3 regions of the Aquamicrobium sp. genome follow, and region 3 is predicted to be linked to each of the others. Evidence: riboswitches for the same ligand, from Rfam matches in the RefSeq annotation. Region 3 holds a riboswitch; each other region holds the start of a gene.

Region 1 (10,167 bases), 570 kb from region 3:
TCCGGACATGGACGGAGCGCATAGACGGATGGATTCGGCGGCTGCGGCCGGAAGACCTGCTCAACGTCGACATCTTCTACGACCTGAAACCCGTGCATGGCGACGCGGCGCTGGGCGAGGCGCTTTTCGGACACGCCTATGCGCGCGGCCATGCGGAGCCGACCTTCGCGAAGCTTCTGGGCGAGCAGATCGCGGCCGGCAATCCCTTCACGTTCATGGGCGGGCTGCATCTCGAGGACGGCCGGCTCGACGTCAAGATGCACGGCCTGTTCCCGATCGTCGCGGCGGCGCGCGCCCTGGCGATCCACCATGACATACGGGCTGTGAGCACGCGTGCCCGGCTCGAGGGGCTGCTGTCTCTCGACATCGGCGGCAAGGAAGACATGAAGGCGATGCTCGCCGGTCACGTTTTCCTGATCGGCCTGCTGCTCGACCAGCAGATCCGCGACATTTATGCGGGTGTTCCCGTCTCCAACCGCGTCGAGCCCGCAGCGATCCGGCGCGAGGAACAAGCCGAGCTGAAGGCGCTGATCCGGCGTCTCCAGTCGATGCCGCAACTGGTGCGCGACCTGATGTTCCGTTGAGCGGGATCGCCGTTCCGACGCCGATCCTTCAATCCCGGCTGGAACCGAGGAGATCGTCCAGCAGCGCCGGAGCATCGACCGCGTCCAGGAAATCGGAATGAAAGCGCAGCAGGTTCATGCGCAGATTGTTGAAGATGTAGTCGTAGTCGTTGGTCACGATGCTCTCGTGGATCGGCAGCGCCTGAAACACCAGCCTTGCCAGCGGGTCGGGAATGGCGCGCACCGGGCGCGGCGCTGCGAATTGCGTCGCCTGAAGCCGCTCGTCGACGAGGGCCGCCGCCTCGTCCCGGAAACTCGCAGGAAGACCGTCCGGTACGGGATGGCGCGAGAAGACCGCCCGGCACGTCGCGCCCAGCGCTTGCGGCAGCGCGCGCTGGCGCAAGCCGGCGGGCTCGCGCAAGACGCCTTCCACCATTTCTGCGAGCATGCCGACGGCGGGAGGAAACGCCTTCCAGTTCGCCTTGCCGAGCTGCTCGATGAATTCCTCCTCGCTGAACAGCTTCTGCCAGTAGACGCCGGCGCGCACGCGGCAGAACTCCACCACGCATTTCTGGCACATGAAGGCGGCCCGGCTGTCGATGAAATCGGCCAGCCTGTCGGCGCGATCAATCGGCGCAGCGCGTCCGAAGAGGCTGGAGCCCAGCCTGTCGAGCAATCCCATGCGTGTCGGTCTCCTCCCGGTCGGGCGCCTGATCCTAGCTCCGCACCCGCAATCGCGCCAGCCGGTTCCCCGGATTCCCGCAGGCATCTGCAAGGCTGGCCGTGTGGAAAACCGGAATCGAAGCCAAATGACAAGATAACCAACAGATGGTAGCAATCGATTTGTCGATGGGGCCACGGGTCTGAAGATTGACGTGTGAGTCTTCAACGGTATCCGCGAGACTCTTGCTAGGAGGGCATGTCTTTCGGGTTTATCAACAGCATCTGTGCCGGTCGAGGAGAGGACCGGGGATCAAAGGGAGGATAGGTACCGCGAATGAGCACTTCGGATCGCGCACGGCATTGGGAAAAAACAAGAAGCCTTATGTACATCATGCTGGGTCTGTGGGTCTTCTTCGGATTCATCATCCACATGTTCGTCAATGCGCTGAACAAGATCGTCATCCTCGGTTTCCCGCTCGGCTTCTACATGGCCGCGCAGGGCTCGCTGATCGCGTTCGTCGTCATGCTGTTCGTCTTCGCCAGGAAGCAGAACGCCATCGACGAGGAACACGGCGTCGCTGAAGACTGATCGGGGGAGACGACAATGGCAACAACTTCGGGCGGCGACAGCTTCACCGCCAATCTCAACAAGGTGTACACGATGTACACCGGAGGCTTCATCGTCTTCATCATCCTGATGGCGATCCTGAACGCCATGGGCGTGCCGAACGTCATCATCGGCTACCTGTTCGTGGCCTTCACCATCCTGATCTACGCGGTGATCGGCATCATGAGCCGCACCATGCAGGTCGGCGAATACTACGTGGCAGGCCGGCGCGTCCCGGCCATCTACAACGGCATGGCGACGGGCGCGGACTGGATGTCCGGCGCGTCCTTCGTCGGCATGGCCGGCACGCTCTACCTTCTCGGCTACAACGGCCTCGCCTTCGTGCTTGGCTGGACCGGCGGCTACGTGCTGGTGGCGATCCTCGTCGCGCCGTTCCTGCGCAAGTTCGGCGCCTACACCGTGCCCGACTTCCTGTCGGCGCGCTACGGCGGCAACCTCGCCCGCTTCGTCGGCATCGTCGTGCTGTTCTCGTGCTCGTTCACCTATGTGGTGGCGCAGATCTTCGCGACCGGCATCATCGCCTCCCGCTTCCTCGGCCTCGACTTCACCTTCGCGGTCTATGTGGGTCTGGCCGGCATCCTGGTCTGCTCGATGCTCGGCGGCATGCGCGCCGTGACATGGACGCAGGTCGCCCAGTACATCGTGCTGATCATCGCCTACCTGATCCCGGCGATCTGGATGTCGACGGTCATGACCGGCGTGCCGATCCCGCAGCTCATGCAGGGCCAGGCGTTGCAGAACATCGTCGCGCTCGAGCAGGCGCAGGGCATCGCGGTGAGCCACATCACGCCGTTCGTTTCGGGCGGCTACGATGCGCTCAACTACTTCCTGCTCATCCTGTGCCTGATGGTCGGCACGGCTTCGCTGCCGCACATCCTGATGCGCTACTTCACCACGCCGTCGGTGCGCGAGGCGCGCGCTTCGGTGGCATGGTCGCTGCTGTTCATCTTCATCCTCTACTTCACGGCGCCGGCCTACGCCGCCTTCGCGAAGTGGACGATGCTGGAGCTGGTGCAGAGCGGGCTCACGCCTGACAACATCGCCGACAAGGCGGGCTGGATGCTGAACTGGGCCCAGGCCGACGGCGCGCTGGTACGCATCTGCGGCCAGGCCGCGGTCAGCGTCGAGGCGATCGCGGCGGCATGCTCGGCGCAGGGGGTGGAGCAGATCGCCTTCTCCAACATCGCGCTCAACGCCGACATGATCGTGCTGGCGACACCGGAAATGGCGGGCATGCCCTATGTCATCTCCGGCCTGGTGGCGGCAGGCGGTCTGGCGGCGGCTCTGTCGACCGCGGACGGCCTGCTTCTGGCCATCGCCAACGCGCTCAGCCACGACATCTACTACAAGATGATCGACCCGAACGCGCCGACATCGCGCCGGCTGATCGTGTCGCGCGTGCTGCTGGTGCTGGTGGCACTCGCGGCGGCCTATGTCGCCTCGACGCGGCCGGCCGACATCCTCGCCATGGTGTCGTGGGCGTTCTCGCTGGCGGCGGCGGGCCTGTTCCCCGCCCTCGTTCTCGGCGTGTGGTGGAAGCGCACCAACGGCACGGGCGCGGTGGCGGGCATCATCGCCGGCTTCGGCATCTGCCTCTACTATCTGCTCGGCACCCGCTACGGCGCGGTCGGCTTCGTGGAGACGTGGAGCTGGCTGTCGAGTGCGACGCCCGAGCAGATGGCACGCTTCGCCGAGCTCAAGGCGGCCTACGCGGCAGCCACCGGCGATGCGCAGGCAGCGGCGTGGACCGCGCTCGACAGCTATGCCCAGACCATCGCGAGCTGGTGGGGCGTGAAGAACCTGTCGGCGGCCGCCTTCGGCCTGCCGGTGGGCTTCGCGGTCATGATCGCCGTCTCGCTGATGACCAGGGCCCCGTCGAAGGAGATGCAGGACTTCATCGACGAGCTGCGCGTCCCGCGCGGCAAGACGCTGATGGAGGAAAAGACGGCATAGCGCCGTCGGTCGCGAAACAAGGCGGGGTCCGGCGACGGACCCCGCTTTCCTTGTCCCCGGACACGGTCAATGGATTTCCCCTCCGGTTTCTGGCGTGCGAATGACTTTCTGGTCCTACTGGTATTTCCACATCCCCAATTTCGTGCTCGCGGCGCTGATGTACACGCTGCTCGGGCGCATGGTGCTCGGCCTGTTCGTGCCGGCGGACTGGGACAACTACATCTGGCGCTTCTTCCGGCGCGTGACCGATCCATACCTCAGGCTGGTCCGTTTCATCACGCCCTCCGTGCTCAGCCACGGCGTGGTGATGACGTTCGGCGTGCTGTGGCTGATGCTGGCGCGGCTGGGCTGGTTCCTCATCCTGCTTCGGTTCGGCCTCGCGCCCGTCGCCGGCGGACAGGGGAGCTGACGATGAACAGGAACGCCCTCGTCCCGATCATGGCGGTCGCCATCGTCAACGGCATCTTCTCGCCATGGTTGCTGGCCGTCTTCGTGCTTTATCCGATCTGGTATCCGGCATGGCTGCCGCAATACGCCCAGCTCGTCTACATGGCGAGCGCGCTGATCCTGTCGACGCTGACGATCATGGTTTCCGGCGTTCCGGCCGCCATCCACGAGCGGATCAGCGGCGGGGCCAACCCGGCCCTGACGACGTCGCTGTGGCTGGCGGGCGCGCTCGTGCTCACCGTGCCGGCCCTGCCCAACGTGATGCTGGCGCTGGGCCTGCGCTAGGGAGCCCTCCCTCAAGCTGGCAAGACGGCGCGACGGCTCTCGCCGCGAACGACCGCGCCGCCTCTGCCATCTGATCGCCGACCGCTCGGGCCATATAGACCGCCTGCGGCGGCTGAGCCTGCCCGATCCCGGCAAGGTAGCCGAGGTGATCCGGCGACACCGTGACAGCGCGGCGGCTGAAGGGTTTCGGGTTGCAGGGCGCAGCATCCGCCCGCACGACGGCGGCTTCGGGCAAGCGCGGCCGGGAAATCGCGGCTTCAGGCGGATTTCAATGGGCGTCCGCGGAAGCACCTGGAGCGGGCGAAGGGAATCGAACCCTCGTCTGGAGCTTGGGAAGCTCTCGCTCTACCATTGAGCTACGCCCGCGCGCCGCACATAGATCGCGGGCGCGGGGCTTTCTGTCAAGCGGCAACTTGATCCGTCCCGCGCGGCATCGGGAGCGACGGGCATCGCGGCGAATGCCGCTTCGGTGCCCCATTCGTCGGTATCAACCGCATTCGTGCGGCGCCGGACGATTCCGTCCGGCGGCAAAATGCTCTAGGAATCCGCGACACCCGATCCACCCCTGTCCCGCCGGAGAAACCGTCCCGTGGATGCGCTAAAAACGCTCATCGAATCGCGCCGCTTCGAGGCGACGATCGTCGCCCTCATCATCGTCAACGCGATCACGCTCGGGCTGGAGACCTCGCCGGCGGCGGTCGCCCGGTTCGGCCCGCTGCTCTCCTTCCTCGACACCGCGATCCTGACCGTCTTCGTCGCCGAGCTCGCCGCCCGCTTCCTCGTCTATCGCGTCGCCTTCTTCCGCGATCCGTGGAGGGTATTCGACCTCCTCGTCGTCGCCATCGCGCTGGTGCCGGCGACGGGGAACCTGTCCGTCCTGCGGGCGCTGCGCATCCTGCGTGTGCTGCGCCTCGTCAGCGTCGTGCCGTCGCTGCGCCGGGTGGTCAGCGGGCTGGTGCGGGCGCTGCCGGGGATGGGGTCGATCGTCCTGCTGCTCGGCCTCGTCTACTACGTGTTCGCAGTGATGGCGACGACGCTCTATTCCGCCACGTTCCCGGAGACCTTCGGCTCGATCGGCGCGTCGGCCTACACGCTGTTCGAGATCATGACCATGGATTCGTGGTCGACCGGCACGGTGCGGCCGATGATGGAGACCCACCCCTATGCATGGCTGTTCTTCCTGCCCTTTATCATCGTCACCAGCTTCGCCGTGCTCAACCTGTTTATCGGCATCATCGTCTCGGCGATGGAGGAGGAGCATGAGAACGCCGCCGCGCAGGACCGCTCGGCGCTTCAGCAGGAGCAGGAGGCGATCCTCGCCGAGATCAGGGCGCTGCGCGAGGAGATGCGGGCACTGCGGGTGGAAGGCGGACGCTAGGCGCGGAAATGCTTGGACAGCTTCAACCCCTGCGCCTGATAGTTGGACTTCATGTCCGCGCCGTAGAGCCGGTCCGGCCGGGCGAGCATGTGCTCGTAGACGAGGCGGCCGACGATCTGCCCGTCTTCGAGGATGAACGGCACCTCGTGGCTGCGCACCTCCAGCACGGCGCGCGCGCCGGTGCCGCCGGCGGCCGAATGGCCGAAGCCGGGATCGAAGAAGCCGGCATAATGGACGCGGAACTCGCCGACCAGCGGGTCGAACGGCGTCATCTCGGCGGCGTGAAGCGGCGGCACGTGCACGGCCTCGCGGCTGACGAGGATGTAGAACTCGTCCGGGTCGAGGATCAGCTCGGGGCGGCCGCGCGCATGGAGCGGCTCCCAGAAATCGTCGACGTCCTGCGCCGCGCGCTTGTCGACGTCGACGACCGCGGTGTGATGCTTGGCGCGGTAGCCGATCAGCCCGTCGGCGTTGCCGGTCAGGTCGATGGACAGCGCGATGCCGCCGCCGGAGATGTTCGGCGCTTCCGAGGCGACCAGCGTCTCGGCGGCGTGGAGGCCGTGCAGCTCGTCCTCGGACAGGAGGGCATGGCCCTTGCGGAACCGCACCTGCGACAGGCGCGAGCCTTCGCGCACGACGATGGGGAAGGTGCGCGGGCTCACCTCCATGAACAGCGGGCCGGCGTAACCGGCCGGGATCTTGTCGAATTCCTGCGCATGGTCGGCCATGACGCGGGTGAAGATGTCGAGCCGGCCGGTCGAGCTCTTGGGGTTGGCCGAGGCGGAAATGTCGGCGGGCAGCGCCAGCCGCTCCTGAAGCGGCACGACATAGACGCAGCCCGTCTCCAGCACCGCGCCGTTCGTCAGGTCGATCTCGTGCAGCTTCAGCCGCTCTAACTTGCCGGCGACGTCGCTCGACGGCCCCGGCAGGAAGCTGGCGCGCACGCGATAGGCCTTGGCGCCCAGCCGCAGGTCGAGGCTGGCCGGCTGGATCTGGTCGGCGTCGAGCGGGCGGGCGGCCATCAGCGCGCCGGCCGAAAACAGGCCGGCAATGTCGCGATCCGGCAGGATGCCTGTGGTGCGCACGCGCGTTTCTCCCTCCATGTCCCGCTGGATAACGGGCAATGAGGTTTAGCGCGGATGGCGATTGACGCAAGCCGAAGGCAGGCGTAAAGGGGCTTTATCCCGTGGTGATTTGCCGGTCGGCTTGCAGCCACGTTAAACAAGTCGCTAAAGGGACCGAGAGGAAACCGGCGCGCGACTTGCGGCCGGTTTTTTTGTGTCTGGAGAGGGCGATGACGAACGAGACGAAGCGCAACTGGAAACCCGCAACCGCGATGGTCCATGCCGGCACGATGCGCTCGCCCTACGGGGAGACCTCGGAGGCGCTCTACCTGACGCAGGGCTATGTCTACGACACGGCGGAAGGGGCCGAGGCCCGCTTCAAGGGCGAGGAGCCGGGCTTCATCTATTCGCGCTACGCCAACCCGACCGTCGACATGTTCGAGAAGCGCATGTGCGCGCTGGAGGGCGCCGAGGACGCGCGCGCCACGGCGTCGGGCATGGCCGCGGTTGCGGCGGCGCTCCTGTGCAGCGCCAAGGCGGGCGACCACGTGATCGCGGCGCGCGCGCTGTTCGGCTCCTGTCGCTGGGTGGTCGAGACGCTGATGCCGCGCTACGGCATCGAGGCGACGCTGGTCGACGGCCGCAGCCTCGACGAATGGAAGGCCGCCGTGCGGCCGAATACGAAGCTGTTCTTCCTCGAAAGCCCGACCAACCCGACGCTCGAGGTGGTGGACATCGCGGCGGTGGCGGAAATCGCCAACGAGGCGGGCGCGCGGCTGGTGGTCGACAACGTCTTCGCCACGCCCTTGCAGCAGAAGCCGCTGGAGCTCGGCGCGCATGTCGTCGTCTATTCGGCGACCAAGCACATCGACGGCCAGGGCCGCTGCCTCGGCGGCATCATCCTGTCCGACAAGGCGTGGATCGAGGAGGAGCTGCACGACTATTTCCGCCACACCGGGCCGTCGCTGTCGCCGTTCAACGCGTGGACGCTGCTGAAGGGGCTGGAAACGCTGCCGCTGCGCGTCGCCCACCAGACGCAGGCCGCCGCGCGCATCGCCGACCATCTCGCCCGGCACAAGGCGGTGTCGCGCATCATCTATCCCGGCCGCGACGACCACCCGCAGGCCGACATCGTGGCCAGGCAGATGACCGGCGGCTCGACGCTGATCTGCTTCGACGTCAAGGGCGGCAAGGACAACGCCTTCGCGCTGCTGAACGGGCTGGACATCATCAAGCTCTCCAACAATCTCGGCGACGCCAAGAGCCTGATCACCCACCCGGCGACGACGACGCACAAGAACCTGACCGACGAGGCGCGCGAGACGGTCGGCATCCTCGGCGGCACGTTGCGCCTGTCGATCGGGCTGGAGGACGTCGACGACCTGATCGAGGACCTCGACCGGGCGCTGGCCAAAGCCGGATAAGACGCGAAGCCGGCGTGGCAGTCACAGTTTCGCCATGCCGGCTTGTCCAATTCCAGGAAGGGCGGCACACCGGCCGTCTGTCCAAGAAGGGCGGCATGCCAGCCGCCGGCCGTGGATCGGGAAAATGTACCGCAGCGTGACGCGCAATATCGAGGTGGCCGTCGAGCCGTTCTATCTGGAGGCGAAGTCCGATCCGGAGGAGCAGCGCTATGTGTGGGGCTATCGCGTCACCATCGCCAACCATTCGGACGACCCGATCCAGGTGCTGGCGCGCCACTGGCGCATCACCGACGGGCTCGGCCGCACCGAGGAGGTGCGTGGGCCCGGCGTCGTCGGCGAGCAGCCCGAGCTCGATCCCGGCGACAGCTTCCAGTACACGTCGGGATGCCCGCTGCGCACGCCGTCGGGCTTCATGGCCGGCAGCTATACGGTGCGGAACGGCGCGGGCGATTTCTTCGAGATCGAGATTCCGGCCTTCTCGCTCGACCTGCCGGACAGCGGCCGGCTGGTGAACTGAGCGCGATCAGCCGTCCTCGTCCTCGGCGAAGGCCGGCCCCTCCTCCCCTTCGGGAAACAGCTCCGTATTCATCAGCGCGCGGCCGAAGCGGTAGAGGATGTCGGCGGCCAGCGGCCGGCGCTCGGCGAGCAGCCGGTTGTAGGCCTTGCCGGCATTGAAGTTCATGCGGCGATGCGCCTGCGGATCGATCTCGTGAATCGCCTGTGCGAGGCAGATCGCGATCTCGCAGACGGCTTCCGCCGTCTCCTCGCGCATCTCGGCGCGCGTTGCATATGTTTCCGCCATCGCTCGGCCCGCAAATCCGGCTTCCCTGCCGGCTCCCTCGGGCCGATGATGCACATCAGGCGTTGACCATTGATTAAGGCTGTCAGCGGGTGAAGGCGCGCGCGCAGCCGCCGGCGGTCTCCTGACAGGCCACCTTCGCCCCTTCGGGCCTGATCATCCTGTCCGACTGCTTCACCAGCGCCGAGAACAGCAAGGCGAAAGCCGCGGCCGCGGCAACGATCGAGATCATCCTGTATGTCATGGCGCACCGCCGGATCGCTCCGGCTTCTGTTCTCCCGCAATCCCGGACGGAAAGGCGCTTCACGCCTTTCCCCGAATTGCTCCATGCGCCCCCGCGCCACCGATTGACAAGGCGACAGCATGCCGCCTCAGGCGTTCACGAATGCTTTCCGCGCCGGTTAACCATAGTGGCGAGGGAAGCCGGCCGGTCCTATCCGGCGGCCCGGCAGCTTTCCGCAGGCGTGTCCTCGCCGCCCTCGCCCATCAGATCGTAGAGGTCGGCCGCCTCGCCCTTGCTCCACCAGACATGGCGTCCGCCCGCATAGCGCGCGCCCGAGCCCGAGACGACATTGGCGGCGACCACGGTCTCGCCGTCGATGTCGAGAACGGCGAGCGAGACGGTGCCGGCGTTGAGACAGGTGACGGCAATGGCGCGGCCGTCGCACTCATAGGCGACGCTTTTCGACTCGACGCCGGCCGCGCCGGTCACGGGAATGGACAGGGTCAGGGAAACCTCGGCGGCCGTGGCCGGCAACGCGACCGAGACGGCCAGTGCCGCGAGGACGGAAAATCGCATGCGAACCTCCTTGCCTGCCCCGCTATGGTGCATGGTCGGGCGGGGCGGCGCAAGGACCGGTTCTATCGCGCGGCGGAAAACTCGGCCGGATCGAACTCATAGTGCTGGGAGCAGAACTCGCACGACACCCGGATCGTGCCGTTCTCGGTGCTCTCGGTGATCTC
Region 2 (10,167 bases), on a different contig from region 3:
AAAAGTCGCCGTTCCATAGTGGCATTTGACTGCCGGGTCAAGCGCCAGCTTGCAGCCGAAGCGTCCCGGAGCGGAGCCCTCACAGATTTGCCGGAATTTCACGGCAATGGGAAGCCATGAAGCACCTCGCCGCCGCTTTCGCGCTTGCCGCCCTCGCCCTCATCGCCCCGGCCACCACCGCCGGGGCCGAAACCCGCGCCTTCCGCGCCGACTATTCGGTGACGCTGCTCGGCCTGCCCGTCGCCTCGGCGCGCTTCGACAGCAGCTTCGAGGGCGACAGGTTCCGCATCCGCGGCTCGGTGTCGAGCTCGGGCGTCGGGCGCCTGTTCGACGACACCAAGGGCACCACCAGCGTCGAGGGCACCATCCGCCAGGGCACGGTGCTGCCTTCCGCCTTCGACGCCGACTACGTTTCCGGCCGCAAGAAGGGCAGGACCGCCATCCGCTTCGCCGGCGACGCCGTCGAGACCGTCGTCAACGAGCCGGACAAGAAGCGCAACCCGAAATCGTGGGTCGCGGTGTCGGAAGGGCATCTGAAGGCGGTGCTCGACCCGCTCTCGTCGGCCATCGTGCCGGCGGCGCGGCCGGAGGAGGTCTGCACCCGCACCATCCGCTTCTTCGACGGCGAGCTGCGCGCCGACCTCAAGCTGTCGCCGGCCGGCAGCCCCAACGGCCGGACCGTGACCTGCAACGCCAGCTTCGTGCCGGTTGCGGGCTATCGCAAGGGGCGCAAGCAGATCGACTACCTCAAGAATCGCGGCCGCATCGCCGTCACCTTCGCGCCGCTCGACGGCACCGGCCTCTACACGCCGGTCGACGCCTCCGTCAGCACGCAGGCCGGCCCGCTGCGCATCGTCGCCACCCGCATCGAGCCGCGCTGAGGGCGATCCGCGCCGGGCTTCGCCCCGGCAATCGCGTCCTCAACCGCCCTGGCCTCTTGCAGGCCGCGCCGCGCGCGGCTAACCCTTGCCCTGCCTGCGGGGACGAGGGAGACATGCCAATGGCGCGCGCCACGCTGATCGGGTTTTCGGCCGTCGCCATGTGGGCGCTGCTGGCGCTGCTGACGGCCGCGTCGGGCGCCGTCCCGCCCTTCCTGCTTTCGGCCCTGACCTTCACCATCGGTACCGGTGTCGGGCTCGTCATGCGCGTCGTGGCGCCGCCGGCCGCGCACCCGCCGATTCCCCCGCTTGTCTGGCTGGTCGGCATCGCCGGCCTGTTCGGCTACCACTTCTTCTACTTCACCGCCCTGCGCAACGCCCCGGCGGTGGAGGCGAGCCTGATCGCCTATCTGTGGCCGCTGCTGATCGTCGTCGGCTCGGCGCTGCTGCCGGGCGAGCGGCTGCGCTGGCACCATGTCGCCGGCGCGCTTCTCGGCCTCAGCGGCGCGTTCCTGATCGTCTCGCGCGGCGGTCAGCTCGCCTTCGACAGTTCGTACGCCTTCGGCTACGCCATGGCGGGCCTGTGCGCGCTGACATGGTCGGCCTATTCGCTCGCCTCGCGGCGCTTCCCCACTGTCCCGACCAGCGTCGTGACGTGGTTCTGCGCCGCGACGGCGGCGCTTTCACTCCTGTGCCACCTCGCGCTGGAAGAAACGGTGTGGCCTGAAGGTATCGGCCAGTGGCTTGCGGTTCTCGGTCTCGGCCTGATGCCGGTGGGCGCGGCGTTCTACACCTGGGACTATGGCGTCAAGCACGGCAACATCCAGGTCCTCGGCGCGGCGAGCTATGCCGCGCCGCTCCTGTCGACGCTGGTGCTGATCGTCGCCGGCATGGCCGAGCCCACCTCGCGCATCCTCGCCGCCTGCGTGCTGATCACCGCCGGCGCGGTGCTGGCGGCGAAGTCGATGCTGTTTTCCGGGAAAGCCAGGACCAAAGAAAAGGCCGCGCCATGATGCCCTTCGCAGGCGGGCTGGACTCGCTGCCCAACGGCACGCTGCTTCTGTCGGTCGCCGCCGCGCTGCTCTACCTCCCCGTCCAGGGCCGCGCGCCGTCGCTGCGCCGCAGCGTCGTCAAGACCACCGCGACGGCGCTGCTGGCGGTTCTCGCCTTCATCGAGGGCGGGCCGTTTCTGCTGGTCGCGGCGCTGGCGCTGAGCGCGGCCGGCGACTTCTTCCTCGCGCGCGACGGCGAGACGGCGTTCCTCGCCGGCCTCGCCAGCTTCCTCGCCGCCCATCTCGCCTATGTGCCGCTGTTCCTTTCGGTCGGCGGCGGCATGGAGATCCTGACATGGCAGCTATGGCGGCTCGGCCTCGTCCTCCTCGCCGCAATCGGCGCGGCGCTGCTGATGCGCCGCCTGCTTGCCGCGGTCGCGCCGCAGATGCGGGTTCCGGTCGCCGTCTATGCCGCCGCGATCCTCGCCATGCTGCTGGCGGCGGCGACGGTCCCCTCGCCCGTCATCCTGATCGGGGCGATCCTGTTCGTCCTGTCGGATTCGCTGCTCGCCATCGGCCGCTTCCTCACGCCGCCGGATTCGCCGCGCCAGCGGCCGATCGGCGCGGCGGTGTGGGTCCTCTACTATCTGGCGCAGGCGGCGATCGCGCTCGGCTTTCTGCTTTAAAAGCTGTCCTTGCGCCGGCGCAGCTCGGCGAAGACGGCGGCGTCCGTCCCGCTCTCCATGCCGAGCTGGCGGCGGATGCCCGGATCGGCCGCGCGCAGGAACGGATTGGTGGCCAGCTCCTCGGCGATCGTCGTCGGCAGCGTCGGCCTGTCCTGCGCCCGCAGCGCCTCGATCTCCCTGGCCCGCGCCTGCAGCGCCGCGTTATCAGGGTCGACGGACAGGGCGAAGCGCGCATTGGACAGCGTGTATTCGTGCCCGCAATAGACCTTCGTCGCGCCCGGCAGCGCCGCGAGCTTCGCCAGCGAAGCGAACATCACCTCCGGCCCCGCCTCGAACAGACGCCCGCACCCCAGCGCGAACAGCGTGTCGGCGGTGAAGGCGACGCCCGCGTCGGGCAGGTGGTAGGAGACGTGGCCGGCCGTATGGCCGGGCGTGTCGATCACCCGCACCGTCTGCGCGCCGAACGTCAGCGTGTCGCCGCCGGCGACCTCCTCGTCGATGCCGGGTATCTTCCCGGCCTCCGCCTTCGGGCCGACGATCCGCAACCCGAAGCGTTCCTTCAGCGCCAGATTGGCCTCGACATGGTCGGCGTGGTGATGCGTGACCAGAAGAAGCGACGGCGTCCAGCCGGTGCGCGCGATGGCGGCAAGGATCGGCGCTTCCTCCGGCGCGTCGACCAGCGCGACGGTGCCGGTCGCGGTGTCGCGCATCAGGATGCCGAAATTGTCGCTGCGGCAGGTGAACTGCTCGATCTCGACCGTCATGCTGCATCTCCCGGTTTCCCGGCAGGATAAGGCGTGGCGCCGCTCTTGTCACGGAAGCGCTTGCTTGCGGCCGGGGGCTCGTGCCGGTACGCTCGCGCCATGCTGTCGGATATCGTCGATCTGCGCACCTTCTATGCCTCGACCCTCGGCCGCCTGGCCGAGCGCTCGATCACGGTCTCGCTCTCGGCGCTGTGGCAGGCTCAAGCTGGCGAGCGGCTGGTCGGGCTGGGCTATGCCCTGCCTTGGCTGGAGCGGTTCGGCACCGACGCCGAGCGCGTCTTCTCCTTCATGCCGGCGCGGCAGGGCGCGGTGAACTGGCCGGCGGGCGGGCCTTCGGCGACGGCGCTGGTGTTCGACGAGGAACTGCCGCTGTTCGACTCGTCCATCGACCGCGTGCTGCTGATCCACGCGCTCGAGCATGCGGAGAACCCGCGCGAGACGCTGATGGAGATCTGGCGGGTGCTGGCCCCCGGCGGGCGCCTCGTCGTGGTCGTGCCGAACCGGCGCGGCGTCTGGGCGCGCTTCGAGCATACGCCGTTCGGCACCGGCCGGCCGTTCTCGCGCGGGCAGATCGACGCGCTGCTGCGCGAGACCAACTTCACGCCCTGCGCCTGGGGCGATGCGCTGCATTTCCCGCCGTCGCGGCGGCGCTTCATGATGCGTCTGCACGGCCTGCTGGAGCGCGGCGGCCGGCGCTTGTGGCCACTCTTCGCCGGCGCCATCGTCGTCGAGGCGCAGAAGCGCCTCTACCAGGGCGTGCCGGTCGCGGTGCGCGCCTCGCGCCGCGTCTTCGTGCCGCTGCTGACCCCGCAAGGAGCGGCGAGAGCCCTGCCCGCCCGCCCGGATCAGCCCGCCTTGCCGACGTCGGCGAGATCGTAGGGCGTCGTCTGGTAGACCTGGTTGATCCAGTTGCCGAACAGGAGATGCGCGTGCGAGCGCCAGCGGTTCAGCGGCTGGCGCGAGGGGTCGTCGTCCGGGAAATAGCCATGCGGCACCTCGATCGGCGTGCCGGAGGCGACGTCGCGGTCGTACTCCTCCTTGAGCGACAGGGAATCGTACTCGATGTGGTTGAACATGTAGAGCCGGTTGCCCGTCGGCTCGGCGAGGAGGCAGGGGCCGGTCACGTCCGATTCCATCAGCACGTCGAGAGCGGCCGGCACGTCGCCGCGCCTGATCTCGGTCCAGCGCGAGACCGGCACGATGAAATCGTCCGAGAAGCCCGACAGATAGGGCGAGGCCGGCGCGTTGTTGCGGTGGCGGTAGACGCCGAACGCCTTCGTCTCCAGCGTGTATTTCGGCACCCGGTGGAAATGCCACGCCGCCGCCATCGCCCCCCAGCAGATGAAGAACCCCGAATGGACATGGGTCGCCGTCCAGTCGAGGATGCGCGTCAGCTCCTCCCAGTAGGTGACGTCCTCGAAGGGCAGCGTCTCGATCGGCGCGCCGGTGACGATGAAGCCGTCGAACTTGCGGCCCTTCACCTCTTCCCACGTCTGGTAGAACGAGATCAGGTGGTCCTCGGAAGTGTTGCGCGCCTTGTGGTTGCCGATGCGCACCAGCGTCAGCTCGACCTGGAGCGGCGTCGCCCCGATCAGCCGCGCGATCTGCGTCTCGGTCCGCACCTTGTTCGGCATCAGGTTGAGAAGGCCGATCTGCAGCGGGCGGATGTCCTGCCTGAGCGCGGTGCGCTCGTCCATCACGCTGACGCCCTCGCGCACGAGAATCTCGCGGGCTGGAAGCTGATCCGGGATCTTGATCGGCATCTCTCGAACTCCAAAACAAAAGACCGGCGGCGAGATCGCGGCCGGTCCATACGGACTTCGATGTCAGCGGCCACTTTAGCAACTTGTTTTACGTGGCTGCAAGCCGACCGGCCAAATCACCACGGGTACGCGCCGTATTTAGGCGCCTGCGCCCTTTGCGTCAACGCCAATCCTTGCTAGAGGCAGGCGGCCTTCACTGAATGCCCCATGGCAGGACCATACGAGATGAGCACCGAGCTTCGCCCTCAGCCGCGCCCCGGCGTCATGGACATCGCCGCCTACGTGCCGGGCAAGAGCCATGCGCCGGCCGGCGTCGCCAAGGTCCACAAGCTGTCATCGAACGAGAACCCGCTCGGCCCCTCGCCCAAAGCCGTAGCGGCGGCGAAGGCGGCGGCCGAGAAGCTCGCGCTCTATCCGGACGGGCCGGCGACGCGCCTGCGCAACGCCATCGCCTCGGTCCACGGGCTGAACCCCGCCAACATCATGGCCTTCAACGGCTCGGACGAGGCCATCGCGCTGATCGCCCGCACCTATGTCGGCGCCGGCGACGAGGGCATCTATTGCGAGCACGGCTTCCTCGCCTACCCGATCTACATCAGGGCGACCGGCGCGACGCCGGTGATCGCCAGGGAGACGGCGGAGCGCGCCGATGTCGACGCCATCCTCGCCGCGGTCAACGAGAAGACGCGCATCGTCTTCCTCGCCAACCCCAACAACCCGACCGGCACCTACCTGCCGTTCGAGGAGGTGCGCCGCCTCCATGCCGGCCTGCCGGGCAACGTCATCCTCGTCATCGACGCGGCCTATGCCGAGTTCGTGCGCCGCAACGACTACGAGGCCGGCGTCGAGCTGGTCGCCGGGGCCGACAACGTCGTCATGACCCGCACCTTCTCCAAGGTCTACGGACTGGGCGGCGCGCGCATCGGCTGGATCTACGCCCCCGCGCACATGATCGAGGCGCTGGAGCGTGTGCGCGACCCGTTCAACGTCAATTCCGTCGCCATCGAGGCCGGCATCGCCGCCATGCTCGACCGCGAGCATGTCGAGCGCTCGGTCTCCCACAACGAGGAATGGCTGCGCTGGACCGCGGGGGCGCTGGAGAAGCTCGGCCTCAGGGTGACGCCGAGCGTCGCCAACTTCATCCTGATCCATTTTCCGGAGGGCGGCCGCCATTCCGCCGCGGTCGCCGACGACTGGCTCGCCGCCCGCGGCTATCTCTTGCGCCGCGTCGCCGCCTACGGCTTTCCAGACGCGCTGCGCATGACGATCGGCACCGAGGAGGCCAATCGCGGCGTGGTCGACGCCCTTTCCGAGTTCCTGAAGGCCTGATGCGATGTCCGAGAAACTGTTCGACCGGATCGCCCTGATCGGCATCGGCCTGATCGGGTCGTCGCTCGCCCGCGTCATCCACCGCGAAGGGCTGGCCGGGGAGATCGTCGTCTCCACCCGCAGCCGCGAGACGCTGGCCCGCGCCGAGGCACTTCATCTCGGCGACCGCTACGAAGAAAGCGCGGCCGAGGCGGCGCGCGGCGCCGACCTCGTCATCGTCTCGGTGCCGGTCGGCGCCTCCGAGGCCGTGGCGAAGGAGATCGCCCCGGCGCTGAAGCCGGGCGCCATCGTCACCGATGTCGGCTCGACCAAGGCGTCGGTGATCGCGCAGATGCAGCCGCACATGCCGCCGCACGTGCATTTCATTCCCGGCCACCCGCTCGCCGGCACGGAAAAATCCGGCCCCGACGCCGGCTTCGCCGAGCTGTTCACCAACCGCTGGTGCATCCTGACCCCGCCGGACGGCACCGACCCGGCGGCGATCGACAAGCTCGCCGCCTTCTGGCGCGCCTGCGGCTCCAACATCGACACGATGGACCCGCAGCACCACGACATGGTGCTGGCCATGGTCTCGCACCTGCCGCACATCATCGCCTACAACATCGTCGGCACCGCCGACGATCTCCAGACCGTGACCAAGTCCGAGGTCATCAAATATTCGGCCTCGGGTTTTCGCGACTTCACCCGCCTCGCCGCCTCCGACCCGACCATGTGGCGCGACGTGTGCCTGCACAACAAGGACGCGATCCTGGAGATGCTGGCGCGGTTTTCGGAAGACCTGTCGGCCTTGCAGCGCGCGATCCGCTGGGGCGACGGCGACAAGCTGTTCGACCTGTTCAGCCGCACCCGCGCCGTGCGCCGCTCGATCATCGAGGCCGGCCAGGAAACCGACGCCCCCGACTTCGGCCGCATCGCCGCCGTGCAGGGCGAGAAGCACTGAGGGACGGCGCAGGCTGTCACGCCGCCTTCACAGCGGCGGGATCGTTCCGAGCGGGATGAAGCCGAGGCGCGCCTCGCCCTTGACGACGCGCAGCGGCATGCCGGGATTGCCGCCCATGGCGGCGATGGAGGAAAGCGAAAGCTCGATCTCCTGGCGCGCCTGCGGGGCGAGGTCGCCGAGGATCTTCGCCAGCGCCATCGGCTCGCGCACGATGATCTGGAGTTCGGCGTCGAGAAGCCCGGCCTCGTCGACCGAGACCGGCCCGGACACGGTGACGCCCGCGCCGCCCTCGGCGGAGAGGGTGAGGCTGCGGATCGTCCCCGACCGGCCGCGCAGATCGCCTTCGAGCCCGCCCGGCAGCGCGCCGCCCGCCAGCGACGCATCGAGCAGCCCCGCGAGCGGCGGCAGCGCGACGCCCCGGGTCAGCGCGGCGTCGGGCTTCAAATCGCCGAAGCGCACAGCGAGGTCGAGATCCTCGCCCGCCGGGCGCAGATGCGCCTCGACGCTTTTCGCCTGCGCGAGCAGCGTCATCTCCTCGCCCTGCTCGTCGAGGCTGACCCTGACATCCTGCCCCTCGACGGAAAGGCGCTCGGGGAGCGGCTCTGCGAGCCGGACGCTGGCGCGAAGGCCGGCCCAGTCGAGGACCAGCGCGTTCAGCCCCGGCGCCTCCAGCCGCGCCGGCCCGTCGAGCTCGCCGACGACGCGCCACGGCTGGTAGACCTGCGCCGCCGAGCGCAGCGCCCGCGCCTGGAAGGAGACGCCCTCGCGCGCGTCCTCGTAGAGCACCGAGCGGCAGAACAGGCCGATGCGGAACGGATAGCCCCGCGCCTGCGGCTCCTCGCAGTTGGCCCGCCTGCCATTGCCGTTGAGGCCGGCGACGGCGCTCCTGACCTGGTCCTCGAGCACGCGCGCGGCGTAGAACCATCCGCCCGTATAGGCGCCGATGGCGACGACGATCGCCAGCGCGAACCAGAAGAAGCGCCGGCCGTATTTCGTCCGCGATTGCCTGCTTGACGTCATGGTGCCGGCCTCGCTACCCCTTCTGGCGCCGGAAGCGGCTCCGGCGCAAACGAATCTGGTTCGGCGATATGGGCGATTTTTGGGTGTTTGGCTATGGCTCGCTGATGTGGCGACCGGGTTTCGACTATGTCGAGGCCCAGCGGGCGCGTCTTTCAGGCTATCGCCGGACGCTGTGCATCCGCTCCCACGTCTATCGCGGCACGCCCGAGCGGCCCGGCCTCGTGCTCGGCCTCGAACATGGCGGCTCCTGCCTCGGCATGGCCTTCCGCGTCGAGGGCGGCCGCGCCGAGGAGGTGATGGCCTATCTGCGCGCGCGCGAGATGACGACCAATGTCTACCACGAGAAGCGCCTGCCGGTGCGGCTCGACACCGGCGTCACCGTCAGGGCGATCTCCTATGTCGCCGACCGGAAGCACCAGCAATATGTCGGCGGCATCGGACCGGACGAAATGGCGCAGACCATCGCCGGTGCGACCGGAGAGGCCGGCGCCAACGAGGACTACGTGCTGAACACCATCGCCCATCTGCGCGAGCTCGGCATCCGCGACCGCTGGCTGGAGGGCATCGCCGCCCGGCTCAGCGCGCCTTCGCCGGCAGCTCCACGCCCAGCGCCCTGAGCCGCTCGCGCGCCGTCGGCGGCATCGGCGGCGGGTTGTCGCTCCGCGCCGCCTCGATCAGCAGCGCGTCGGTCGCCGCCTCGGTCTCGGCGATCAGCCGCGCCATGAACGCTTCCTTTTCCAGCCCCGGCTCGATGGCGGGAAGGAAGCGGGCGTGGATGACGCCCGGATAGCGCATGAACTTGCGCCGCGGCCAGTAGAGGCCGGCGACATGGGCGACCGGAACCACCGGCACGCCGAGCGTGGCGTAGATCTCGGCGATGCCCCATTTGTAGGCCGGCTCGGCACCGACCGGCCGGCGCGTGCCTTCGGGGTAGATGATGAGCTGGCGGTTCTCGGCCATCCGCACCTTCGCCACCTCCAGCGCCTGCTTCAGCGCCTTCGAGCGGCTGCCGCGGTTGATCGGGATCATCCGCATCTTGCCGACATACCAGCCGAACAGCGGAATCCACATCAGCTCGCGCTTCAGGATGTAGACCGGGTCCGAAAGGTAGGGGAAGAAGGCGATCGTGTCCCAGAACGACTGGTGCTTGGGCGCGAGGATGAACGGCCCTGCGGGAAGGTTCTCCTCTCCCTCGATGTGGACTTCTGTCCCGACCAGCCATTGCTGCAGCTTCATGCTGGACGAGGACCAGAACCGCGGCACGAACCACGCATGGCGGCGCGGCGCGAGGAAATAGAACGGCGTCCAGACGATCATCTGGACGATCAGGCTGAGATAGAAGGCGGCGTTGAACGCCAGCGAGCGGAGAGCGAGCATGGAGCGAACCGGACAATATCGTGCCCGCTCGTTACACCAGCCCCGGCCAAAGGGAAACAGGGATGCGGTCGACGCATCCGCGCTCGCGCGGGGTTAATCCCGCCGCCTCACCCGGCCGTGCCGGCGTGCTGCGCCTCGTCCTGCCCGGCAGCGCGCGGCGACAGGCCCGGTACGACGCCGCGCGCCAGCGCGCCGAGATATTTGGCGTACTCGGTGAACAGGACGCGCAGCGCCTCGCGGTTCGCCACCCATTCGCCGCCGTCGAGCCTTGTGTTGACCACCGGATAGGGCTGCAGCTCGGTGTCGCCGATCAGCCGCTTCAATTCGAGCAGGCTGCGCGGCATGTGGTAGTTGTTGGTGACGACGATGACGCGGTCATAGGCGTGGCTCGTCACCCATTTGGCGCTCTCCTCGGCAT
Region 3 (10,167 bases):
ACCATAGCCCCGCCCTGCCCCGCCAGCAGGTTTGAGACCGCGCGCACCGTAGGTCCGGAGTGAAGAACCGATCGCCGCGGTCATGGTACTCAAAAGGTACCACAATGGGGACCACCACCGTCATGGTGGACCAGCCCAAGGAATAAGTTCCCATTTAGGATTTGTACCCCTAAAAAGGAGGCCAACAACGATGACCACAATCCAGAGAACCCGCGGCCGACCGAGCCTGTTCACGCCGGTGGCAGTCAGGTTGGCCGAGGATGGTGTTCGCCTCGGGCGCATCGCCGACACGCTCGACGTGACACGACGAACGCTCACAAAGTGGAAACACCGCCATCCGGAGTTCCGGTCGGCGGTGGAATGCGGTCGAACCGTTCGGCGGATACGCGCACGAAAGGAAAAGGAGGCACAAAAGGTCAGGCAGACCGCTGAAGCCATACTGAGGTTGATCCAACAGATGCAGCATCGCTAGCTGTTGGGTGTGGCGCTCGCCAGACAGGTGAAGCCAATGTGGTTGCGACATGAATCTGATTAAATATCAGTTGCACTCATGAGTTATCAATATGTTTCTTTTAGGTCTTTTAAATTTTCATCTTTTTATGTCCGCGCTGTATCCGCACCAATTCCTTTCTCAAAAGATTCCTGAACGGGATGCGGCCGATCGCGGCAACGAAGCGAACATAGCGAGCAATCTCCTCGCGAATAGTTACAAAGCAGTGCAATTCGTTCGGCTGCAATTGCTGCCGTCTTAGCGATACCAATGTATCCGACAAGCGGCAAACTAGCACTTTGTCTGGGTCTCCTCTGGACTCAGCAAGCACTTTCTCAGCCACTGCTCTGCTCTAAGCCTCATGAAGAAATCATCTTTATTTTCATCAATGTATTCCTGTAATACTTCTGCGGAGTACGTTCTAAGAGCAACATCCTCGACACTTAAGTCTGTTTGACTCCTCGCTCTTGCAGTGCTTTCAACAACCAGCCATGAACTCATGCATTTCAACAATGGTTCCGTTGCTCCGCGACACTTCGGCGCAAGCCATTCATATATTGTAGGCGGAAATGTTGAGGTTCCTTGGCCGGCTTGATATTGCTGAACGCGCAATGGGTCGACAACAAACTCGGCTAGGGAGTTAGATGGCGTCGCCATCATCGTGTCAAAAACACCGGGTGGCGCTTCCATTTCATGCAGGTAATTCTCTATTTCGCGGTGTACACTGGCAAGCCCAGATCGAGCATCCTCATATTCAAGGTTACCCAATTCATCGCTGGTCGGTCGATGAAGTCCGAGTTTGTCAGCGATAGACCATTCAGCACCACCAAAATAAGCTAGAGCGCACGCACTAGAGCAGCAAGGGCCACGGCCGGGAAGACCACAAGTTCGATCTGAAAAATCGTAATCCTCCGGAAAACCGTACGTTGATGCGCTTGTGTGCAGCATTCGCTCTCTAATAATACGCCCCATAGTCAATGCATCCTTCACCGATCCGCCCGGAGATATCAATACAACCAGTAATATATGCCTCTGGTCATCCATATATACGGTAAATTTCTCTGCGTCTCCTGGACTTATAGCACCGCTTATCTCAACAATAGAACATTGCTGTACTTTTTCATATATAAAATCAAAGTCAAGTATACTTTTATCTTTCTTGGGATTATTAAAGTACCTAACAACATCTCTAGTAACATCGTCAAAATATTCAATACAACGTATCTCCATAGCATGTGAAGTGGGAATTAAATTTACCACTATTGCGAAGACGCATGCAGTGAATATCAGAAATTTCCGCATTGATGCCTCGAAAGTTGTTGGTTCTTTTGGCTACATGCAATTTTCTGTCGCACGACGATGGAAGCAGGGCTGTCCCCCCGTAAGGATGGTGATTTGGCTCCGCGATAATCATGTCATGCAAGTTAACAATCGCACATACAACTCAGGGCGCGCCACCGATAACGACATGTTGTCGAATGCCAAATCTTCGGATACGAGTTGCCTCAGCATCAAGAGGAGGGCTTTGCCCTCGCCAACCTGCCCGTCCGGGCAAGGTGGTTCCTGAAAGGGGATGCGGCCGGTCGTGGCAACGAAACGGGCGTAGCGAGCAACTCTCCTAGCAGTCGAAAAGGAGAGTTCCCAAATGATCCGCAATCATCACGAACTTCATTGCTTGCGTTCGCGGGTGTCTAACAAGCTCCCCCCTAGTGTCGCTGACGACACCTACATGTGCGTCGAAGCGCCGTCCATGACCCGGTTCTCATCGAACCGACCGCACAATGGCGGCGTGGGGTTCGTGAAGGAGGCACGCGCTAGGCCGATCGATTAGTTCCTACGGCATTTGATCTTCAGCTTGTGCGCCGCGGCATGACGCCGAAAGCACTAAAGAGAGAAAGACATCCCATGCTTGTTTCTCACGGCCTGTTCACCTCCGAGAGCGTTTCAGACGGTCATCCCGACAAGATTTGCGACCAAATCTCCGACACCATTCTCGATGTCTGCTTGGCGCAAGACCCCATGTCCCGCGTCGCTATCGAGGCCGCCATCAAGGGGCGCACCCTTTGCCTTCTGGGAGAGATCACCACAACCGCGCAACTCGACCTTCGCGCGATTGCTACCGGCGTTCTGGCCGATGTCGGCCATGTCGACGGCAGGTGGGGATCAGCGCCACGCATTCCCGCGTGTAGTCATCGACGACAGCCAGCACCCGGAAGCGACGGCCGTCGGTAAAGGTGTCGGCGACGAAATCCAGGCTCCAGCGGGCGTTGGCGCGATCGGGAACGAACATGGGCCTGCGCGTACCCAGCGCCCGCTTGCGGCCGCCGCGACGGCGCACCTGCAGCTTCTCCTCCCGATAGAGGCGCCGCAGCTTCTTCTGGTTCATCACGATGCCCTGGCGGTCCAGCATGACGTGGATCCTGCGATAGCCGAACCGCCGGCGTTCCGCCGCCACCACCTTCATCGCCTCGCGCAACGGAGCGTCGTCCGGACGGTTACTCGTGTAGCGCACCGTCGAACGGTCGATCCTCAGAGCCTGGCACGCCCGACGCTGGCTCACCCCATACACCTCGCAGGCATGAGCCACCGCCTTCCGCTTCGCGTCGGGCGTCACCATTTTTTGCGGCGGCATCCTTCAGGATCGCGTTGTCGAGCATCTGCTCGGCGAGCAGCTTCTTCAGCCGGGCGTTCTCGTCCTCAAGAGCCTTCAGGCGACGGGCGTCGGACACATCCATCTCGCCGAACTTCGCCTTGAACTTGTAGAAGGTCGCTGCCGAGATACCGTGCTTGCGACAGACATCCGCCGTCTTCGGTGACGTCCCCGGAGGTGGTGTAGCTGGGTAGCGCGGTGGTCATCGGCGCTTTCCGGTATGGTCTGGTTGTCGAAGCCAAGTCCTCACTGGAAGGAACACCGATGACCGACGACATGATGAACCTGCGTGCGCTCGTGGAGAAGAGCGCAGATGCCGATCTGCTGCGCGAGATGATCAGCTTTGCTGCCCAGAAGCTGATGGAGATGGAGGTGGGCGCGGCAACCGGCGCCGCCTGGGGCGAGAAGTCGCCACTGCGGACCGCCCAGCGCAACGGTTATCGCGACCGGGACTGGGAGACGCGGGCCGGCACCGTCGAGCTGCGCATCCCGAAGTTGAGGAAGGGATCCTACTTCCCAGGCTTCCTGGAGCCGAGACGCATGGCCGAGAAGGCGCTGACGGCCGTCATCCAGGAGGCCTATGTCCAGGGCATCTCGACGCGGTCGGTCGACGACCTGGTCAAGGCCATGGGCATGAGCGGCATCTCGAAGAGTCAGGTCAGCCGGCTGTGCGAGGAGATCGACGGCAAGGTGAAGGCCTTCCTCGAGCGGCCGATCGAGGGCGACTGGCCCTACCTGTGGATCGACGCCACCTACCTGAAGGTCCGTCGTGGCGGGCGGATCGTCTCCGTCGCCGTCATCATCGCCGTCGGCGTCAACTCCGACGGCCGACGCGAGGTGCTGGGCATGGAGATCGGCACCTCGGAGGCCGAGCCGATCTGGACCGAGTTCCTGCGCAAGCTGACGCGCCGCGGCCTGCGTGGCGTGAAGCTCGTCGTCTCGGATGCCCATGAGGGCCTGAAGGCGGCCGTCACCAAGGTGCTCTCGGCCACCTGGCAGCGCTGCCGCGTCCACTTCATGAGGAACGTTCTCGCCCACGCCGGCAAGAGCGGTCGCCGCGTCGTCTCGGCCTTTATCGCCACCGCCTTCGCTCAGGAGACGCCCGAAGCCGCCAGCGCCCAATGGCGCGCCGTCGCCGACCAGATCCGACCGAAGGTGCCGAAGCTCGCCGCCATCCTCGACGACGCCGAGCCCGACGTGCTCGCCTACATGACCTTCCCGAAGGAGCACCGGGCCAAGCTGCACAGCACCAACCCGATCGAACGCCTCAACGGCGAGATCAAGCGGCGCACCGATGTCGTCGGCATCTTCCCCAACGACGACGCCATCGTGCGTCTCGTCGGTGCGTTGCTGCTCGAACAGAACGATGAGTGGGCCGTTCAGCGCGCCCGCTACATGACGCTGGAAAGCGTCGGACAATTGAGCGATGATCCCCTCATCAGCCTGCCAGCAGTGGCGCGCTGATCAGCCCGGCAATGCCGGACAGCACGGCGACCAATGCCGCCAGCTACACCACGCCGCGGGACGTCATCCCGTCTTCGCATCGGCCTCCTGCTCCTTCAGCATCCCGATGATCTGCTCTTCCGTGAACCGCGAGGGTCGCATCGTCCGTCTCCGTGATGATCTGAACCCCTAAAACTGGATCGTTCAAAACTGGAGTTTTCCGCAGTAGCATCCTGGCTGGGAGGAGCGGAGAACGATGAAGGCATCGAAGTTTTCAGACGCGCAGAAGGCGTTCATCTTGAAGCAGGGAGCGGACGGGGTTCCGGTGGCGGAGATCTGCCGACGTGCGGGGATCAGCCAAGCGACCTACTTCAACTGGAAAAAGAAATACGACGGTCTGCTGCCGACGGAGATGAAGCGGCTGAAGCAGCTCGAGGACGAGAACAGCAAGCTCCGGAAGCTAGTGGCGGACCTGTCGCTGGACAAGGAGATGCTGCAGGACGTAATCCGCCGAAAACTGTGAGGCCTGGTCGCAAACGCGAGCTGGTGGCGCATACATGTAGCGAGTGGGACGTGTCGATCCGGCGGGCCTGCCGGATTCTGGAGTTCGACACATCGACCTACCACTACAAGTCCCGCCGCCGCGATCAGGCCGGCATTGAAGCTCGGATCGTCAAAAGGAAGGTTGCTGGTGATCAGGGTGATGCAGTGGTGATCGGCGAAAGCCGAACGAGAGTCTCTCCCTCGTTCGGTCGGATCCTATTGCGCAGCGCGTAAGATGCTCCAATCGCAGGAGCGCAAATTCATTTCCAATAGCGATTCCAATAATTTAGAATATGTGTGTCCGGCGTGGCAACTAATTGCTTTTCGGCTCACACCTCCTCTGGTTCAGTCCATGAATTGCGCCGCCTCAACAGAGAGGCTTCCTGGGAGGGAACGTCCATGATGAAACGTCGATTCAAATCCGCGCTTTTTGCGACCCTATTGTCCGCCAGCATTGCAGGCATCGCTTCAGATCCTTCTCGAGCCGATGACGAGGTGAATGTAGCCGCCGGCATCGGTCTGCCCTGGGCTCCGCTTTTCGTTGCGGATCAGCAAGGCTTTTTCGAGAAGCACGGTGTGAACGCGAAGGTGCAGCTTTTTCCAAGCGGTCGCACCTCGCAGGAAGCGATCGTTGGTGGAGGCGTCGCTTGGGGTACCGTGGCAGAAACTCCAGTCGTGTTTGCTGCTGTGAACAATCTCCCTGTCCGCATTATCGGGACCATGTCGGGGTACGAGATTTTCGACGTTGTAGCGACGAGTGACATACAGAAGCTTGAAGACCTCAAAGGAAAGCGTGTCGGTTATGCGCAGGGGACAAATGCGCAAGTCTACCTTTCACGCGCACTTGAGAAAGCAGGACTGTCATTCAAGGACATCACCGGAATCAACCTTAGCCCGACGGATATGGTGACCAGTCTGTCCAATGGGCAAATCGACGCTTTCGTATGGACCGAGCCCCACCTGTCGCAGGCTCTGAGTCTTGGGAAAGATCGGTTCCATTCAATTCGCACTCCTGGCCTTTACGTGAATTACTCGGGCATCGTGACGTTGCAAAGCACGATCGACAACGATCCAGAGATGCTCGTCCGCTCCCTCTGCGCGATGAAAGAGGCAGCCGAATACATGAAGAAGAACAAGGATGCGTCGATCGCCTACATATCCGAGCGGATCAAGATGGACCAGGACATCGTCGCCAAGGAATGGGAGAGAATTCCTTTCGAGATCGCGCTCGACAAGGTCAGCATCGTCCAGGATATGACGCTGCAAGCGCAGTGGGCTATCGATAGCGGCCTTCTTGCGGCGGGGTCCAAAGTGCCGGACTTCAACGACGTTGTCGTGTCGACAATTATCGATCAAACGAACAACTGTACCGGTCAGTGAGACAATGGCGCTTGAATTCATCAAGTCTGAGCAGGTTACCCGAGACTTCGGAGCATTCCAAGCTCTTGCGGCTGTCGATCTGACAATCCAGGAAAACGAATTTCTATGTCTTCTTGGACCGAGTGGCTGCGGAAAGACAACATTGCTCAACCTTATCGCTGGTTTCATTTCTCCTACGACCGGGAGGATCAGCATCGAGGGAGCGCCTATTTCCAAACCGGGCCCGGACAGAGGAGTGGTGTTCCAGGATTACTCCCTGTTTGGCTGGCTCACCGTTCGTGGCAACGTGGAATTCGGACCTCGAATGGCCGGAATATCCGCAAAGGAACGTCGCGAGTTGGCTGATTACTACCTGTCCCTAGTTGGACTGACCAAGTTCGCGGAGAAGTATCCATTCGAGCTTTCGGGCGGAATGAAGCAGCGCGTCGCCATCGCGCGCTCGCTTGTCACGAAGCCTCGAGTTCTTCTGATGGACGAACCGTTCGCGGCCCTTGATGCGATGACGAGGAGCACCCTCCAGTCGGAAGTACTCGATATTCAACGCGCAGAGAAAAAGACCGTTGTGTTCGTTACTCACAATATCGGTGAAGCCATATTCCTGGCGGATCGCATCGTCGTGATGTCTCCGCACCCAGGCCGCGTCCAAGAGGTTATCAATGTTGACTTCCCCCGCCCGCGAACTCGCACAACGTCAAGCTTCAATGAGCTCTACGAGCACCTCGAAAATTCCATCGGCGTCCACACCGTTGAATAGGTCGACGCAAGCGAGCATGCGGAGGATTCTTTCGTCCAGCGCTCCTGCGGCGTTGGGGGCGTTGGGGGCGGCCGTCTTCTTTCTCACTTGGGAACTCATCGCGCGGCTGGGGTTGGTCAATCCGGCGTTCCTGCCTGCACCGACGGCAGTGGCGACCTCTGCCTACCACCTTATTGTCAGCGGTGAGCTGCTCCAGCACCTGAGGGCCAGTATTTGGCGCGCTGTCTTGGGCTTTTTCTTTGGCTCCGTCATCGGCGTCGCGGTCGGGATTGCGACTGCACGTCTGCCAGTTTTCAGGCACATGAGCGATCCGCTCCTCCAGATGTTCAGGGCAATTCCGTCCATCGCCTTCGTTCCCCTGGCGATCTTCTGGTTTGGCATTGGCGAAGTCTCAAAGGTCTTTCTTATCGCGTGGGGCGTGTTCTTCCCCGTTTGGGTAAACACGTTTCTGGGCGTCAGAGACGTCAATCCCCTTCTAATGCGGGCTGCGGCGACGCTGGGGGCCGGCGGCTTCCGTATGCTTTGGAACGTCGTCCTTCCGGGTGCGCTGCCGCTCATCCTCGCCGGCTTGAGGATCAGTCTCGCCGTCGCCCTCGTTTTGCTTGTCGCCGCCGAATTGGCAGGCGCTACGGCGGGGGTCGGCTATTTTATCCAGATGTCGGCGCAGGTGTTTCGGGTCGATCAAATGTTCGTAGGCCTGATCACGCTGGGAATTCTCGGCTTTTGCGCCGACTTGCTGTTCGTGAACGTCATCAAGTTCCTGTTCCCATGGTACGGCGCTGAGAGCCGCGCTGCGAGGCGCCAATGATGGCGTTTCACGAGTCAGCGACGAGTGACACCGATCGGGCTTCCGCAGGAGAACTTGCGCGACTTATTCGAAACCGTGAAATCTCCCCCGTTGAAGTAGTATCCCGCTCTCTTGAGCGACTTGATGCGGTAGAACCAGCGATCAATGCCTTCGTAACTACGACACCGGAACTGGCTTTGGATGCTGCTCGCAAGGCCGAGGCAAGGGTAATGCGGGGGGATCTCCTACACCCGCTCACCGGCATCCCAATATCGATCAAAGACAACATCGCGATGGAAGGGGTGCGGCTGACATTCGGGTCTCAAACTGCACGAGACCAAATTGCAGCCTTCAACGCGCCCGTTGTCGAGAGGCTTATCGCGGCGGGGGCCTGTATCGTCGGCAAGACGACCATGACTGAGTTCGGCAGCAAGGCATCGAGCGACAGTCCGCTTACGGGAATTACCCGCAATCCTTGGGACACTTCGAAGTCCGCTGGCGGTTCCAGCAGCGGATCGGCCGCAAGCGTTGCCGCTGGGGTCACGCCCCTGTCGATAGGAACGGACGGCGCCGGATCTCTGCGCATACCGGCAGCATTTTGCGGCGTCGTAGGACTAAAACCGCAATTTGGTCGCGTGCCGGTGTATCCACCGGCAACCGCTCCGTCTCTCTTGCACATTGGGCCGATCGCGAGAAACGTCAGGGATGCAACAATGCTCCTGTCTGCGATCTCCGGCTATGACGACCGCGACCACGCCAGTCTCGCGTCACAGCTCACGGAGCACGACATCAAGGAAATATCAGGTTGGCGGATAGCTTGGTCACCCACTCTCGGATTCGGAAAACCCGACGAGACAGTGCTTGGGATGGTGAGGGCGGCGGTACGCGTGTTCGAGCAGGCAGGATGCGTCGTCGAAGAAGTGGATGAAATCATCGAGGATCCGCATGCGGTCCACGCTGCGGAATTCTTTGCTGGGGCCGCCTTTCGTCTCAAGGACGTTATTCTGAACGATCGAGAACTACTTGATCCGGAGGTGGCTGCCTGCCTGGAGCATTCGTCGCGCCTGACAGTCAAAGACCTCTTCGATGCACAGGCCGCGCGACACGAGATTCGACGGCGATTTCGCGAGCTCTTTGGGCGATACCGACTTCTGCTGACACCGACGGTTCCCGTGGCCGCATTCGATGCGGACCGCACCAGCCCCCCGGGGTGGACCGGCCCGCTGGCTCTGTCCTGGCCAACCTATACGCTGGTCCATAATCTGACGGGATTGCCAGCGTTATCGATACCTTGCGGCAGAACGCCGGAAGGGCTGCCGATCGGCTTGCAGATTGTCGGCCGCCCGAACGCAGAATCCGACATTCTCGATGCTGCCACCGTCTTTGAAGAGCTCGGTCCGTGGACGGGGTCGCGTTCAGGCTGATCCCAATCCTCATTTCCATTCAGGCTCGCTATGATTGATTTTTCCGTTTTCGGAGAATGGTCTCCGTTACAGTTCTTTTATCTTGCGTTGTCAGTAGCAATTGCGGGATTCGTCCGGGGATACAGCGGCTTTGGAGTCTCTCTCGCGGCAGTTCCCATGTTGACTGTGGTCCTTGACCCCCTCGAAGTCATACCGGTAGCGTTGCTATTCGAAATAGTTCTGACCCTTGGGTTCCTCAATGGCTCCATCGCCTCGGTGCAGTGGAGGACCGTAACGCGACTGTTCGTGGGAGCGATTTTCGGCACACCGTTCGGCATATATGCCCTGTCAACGATACCGCCTGAACACATGCGGCTGGGCCTGAGCGTCCTCCTTCTGGGTTCGGTTTTTCTGATCTGGCGGAAATCCCAGGGCATTTCCTGGCACCTCACCACACCTGCCACGGTATCGGTGGGGATGCTATCCGGATTGCTCAGTGGCGGAACAGCGATGAGCGGCCCTCCCATCGTCATGTATTTCCTTGCGTCTCCGATGAGCCCAGCGGCAAGTCGCGCTTCCATGATGATGTTCTTTCTGTTCAGCGCTTCAATCGCGATGGCCTTCGGCTTAGGTGCGGGTCTCTACCCGCGCCGAGCTTTCGTCCTGGCCTTCGCCGCGGTTCCGCTATTGTTGGGCGGAGCAGTTATGGGCGCCTAC

Evidence for each region. Region 3 has a riboswitch for S-adenosylmethionine ahead of M9945_RS12310 (S-adenosylmethionine synthetase N-terminal domain-containing protein). Riboswitches for the same ligand answer to the same signal wherever they lie in the genome.
Region 1: it holds a riboswitch for S-adenosylmethionine, as region 3 does, so the genes downstream of both, M9945_RS09525 (O-succinylhomoserine sulfhydrylase) here and M9945_RS12310 (S-adenosylmethionine synthetase N-terminal domain-containing protein) in region 3, are expected to answer to the same signal.
Region 2: it holds a riboswitch for S-adenosylmethionine, as region 3 does, so the genes downstream of both, metA (homoserine O-succinyltransferase) here and M9945_RS12310 (S-adenosylmethionine synthetase N-terminal domain-containing protein) in region 3, are expected to answer to the same signal.

What each region holds. Positions count from the first base shown of each region.
Region 1 is NZ_JAMLIE010000001.1:1,909,058-1,919,224, reverse strand. Features, by position in the region: gene M9945_RS09575 (DUF294 nucleotidyltransferase-like domain-containing protein) at 1-584, shown strand, start outside; gene M9945_RS09570 (hypothetical protein) at 613-1,245, opposite strand; gene M9945_RS09565 (DUF4212 domain-containing protein) at 1,561-1,815, shown strand; gene M9945_RS09560 (sodium:solute symporter family protein) at 1,831-3,807, shown strand; gene M9945_RS09555 (YggT family protein) at 3,908-4,216, shown strand; gene M9945_RS09550 (hypothetical protein) at 4,219-4,539, shown strand; partial or broken gene M9945_RS09545 (GntR family transcriptional regulator) at 4,610-4,702, shown strand; tRNA gene M9945_RS09540 (tRNA-Gly) at 4,832-4,905, opposite strand; gene M9945_RS09535 (ion transporter) at 5,129-5,917, shown strand; gene M9945_RS09530 (2'-deoxycytidine 5'-triphosphate deaminase) at 5,914-7,002, opposite strand; SAM riboswitch at 7,094-7,171, shown strand; gene M9945_RS09525 (O-succinylhomoserine sulfhydrylase) at 7,212-8,405, shown strand; gene apaG (Co2+/Mg2+ efflux protein ApaG) at 8,530-8,922, shown strand; gene M9945_RS09515 (hypothetical protein) at 8,929-9,207, opposite strand; gene M9945_RS09510 (hypothetical protein) at 9,290-9,448, opposite strand; gene M9945_RS09505 (MliC family protein) at 9,638-10,003, opposite strand; gene M9945_RS09500 (Hsp33 family molecular chaperone) at 10,066-10,167, opposite strand, start outside.
Region 2 is NZ_JAMLIE010000003.1:296,821-306,987, forward strand. Features, by position in the region: gene M9945_RS18840 (DUF3108 domain-containing protein) at 117-881, shown strand; gene M9945_RS18845 (DMT family transporter) at 1,001-1,891, shown strand; gene M9945_RS18850 (lysoplasmalogenase family protein) at 1,888-2,556, shown strand; gene gloB (hydroxyacylglutathione hydrolase) at 2,553-3,320, opposite strand; gene M9945_RS18860 (class I SAM-dependent methyltransferase) at 3,420-4,199, shown strand; gene metA (homoserine O-succinyltransferase) at 4,166-5,083, opposite strand; SAM riboswitch at 5,138-5,216, opposite strand; gene hisC (histidinol-phosphate transaminase) at 5,309-6,412, shown strand; gene M9945_RS18875 (prephenate/arogenate dehydrogenase family protein) at 6,417-7,352, shown strand; gene M9945_RS18880 (DUF2125 domain-containing protein) at 7,380-8,372, opposite strand; gene M9945_RS18885 (gamma-glutamylcyclotransferase) at 8,441-8,989, shown strand; gene M9945_RS18890 (lysophospholipid acyltransferase family protein) at 8,949-9,749, opposite strand; gene M9945_RS18895 (YdcF family protein) at 9,857-10,167, opposite strand, start outside.
Region 3 is NZ_JAMLIE010000001.1:2,474,384-2,484,550, reverse strand. Features, by position in the region: gene M9945_RS12320 (helix-turn-helix domain-containing protein) at 191-472, shown strand; gene M9945_RS12315 (hypothetical protein) at 782-1,792, opposite strand; SAM-I-IV-variant riboswitch at 1,994-2,096, shown strand; gene M9945_RS12310 (S-adenosylmethionine synthetase N-terminal domain-containing protein) at 2,360-2,722, shown strand; partial or broken gene M9945_RS12305 (transposase) at 2,652-3,294, opposite strand; gene M9945_RS12300 (IS256 family transposase) at 3,405-4,604, shown strand; partial or broken gene M9945_RS12295 (transposase) at 4,840-5,255, shown strand; gene M9945_RS12290 (ABC transporter substrate-binding protein) at 5,526-6,506, shown strand; gene M9945_RS12285 (ABC transporter ATP-binding protein) at 6,511-7,260, shown strand; gene M9945_RS12280 (ABC transporter permease) at 7,277-8,068, shown strand; gene M9945_RS12275 (amidase) at 8,065-9,471, shown strand; gene M9945_RS12270 (sulfite exporter TauE/SafE family protein) at 9,502-10,167, shown strand, end outside.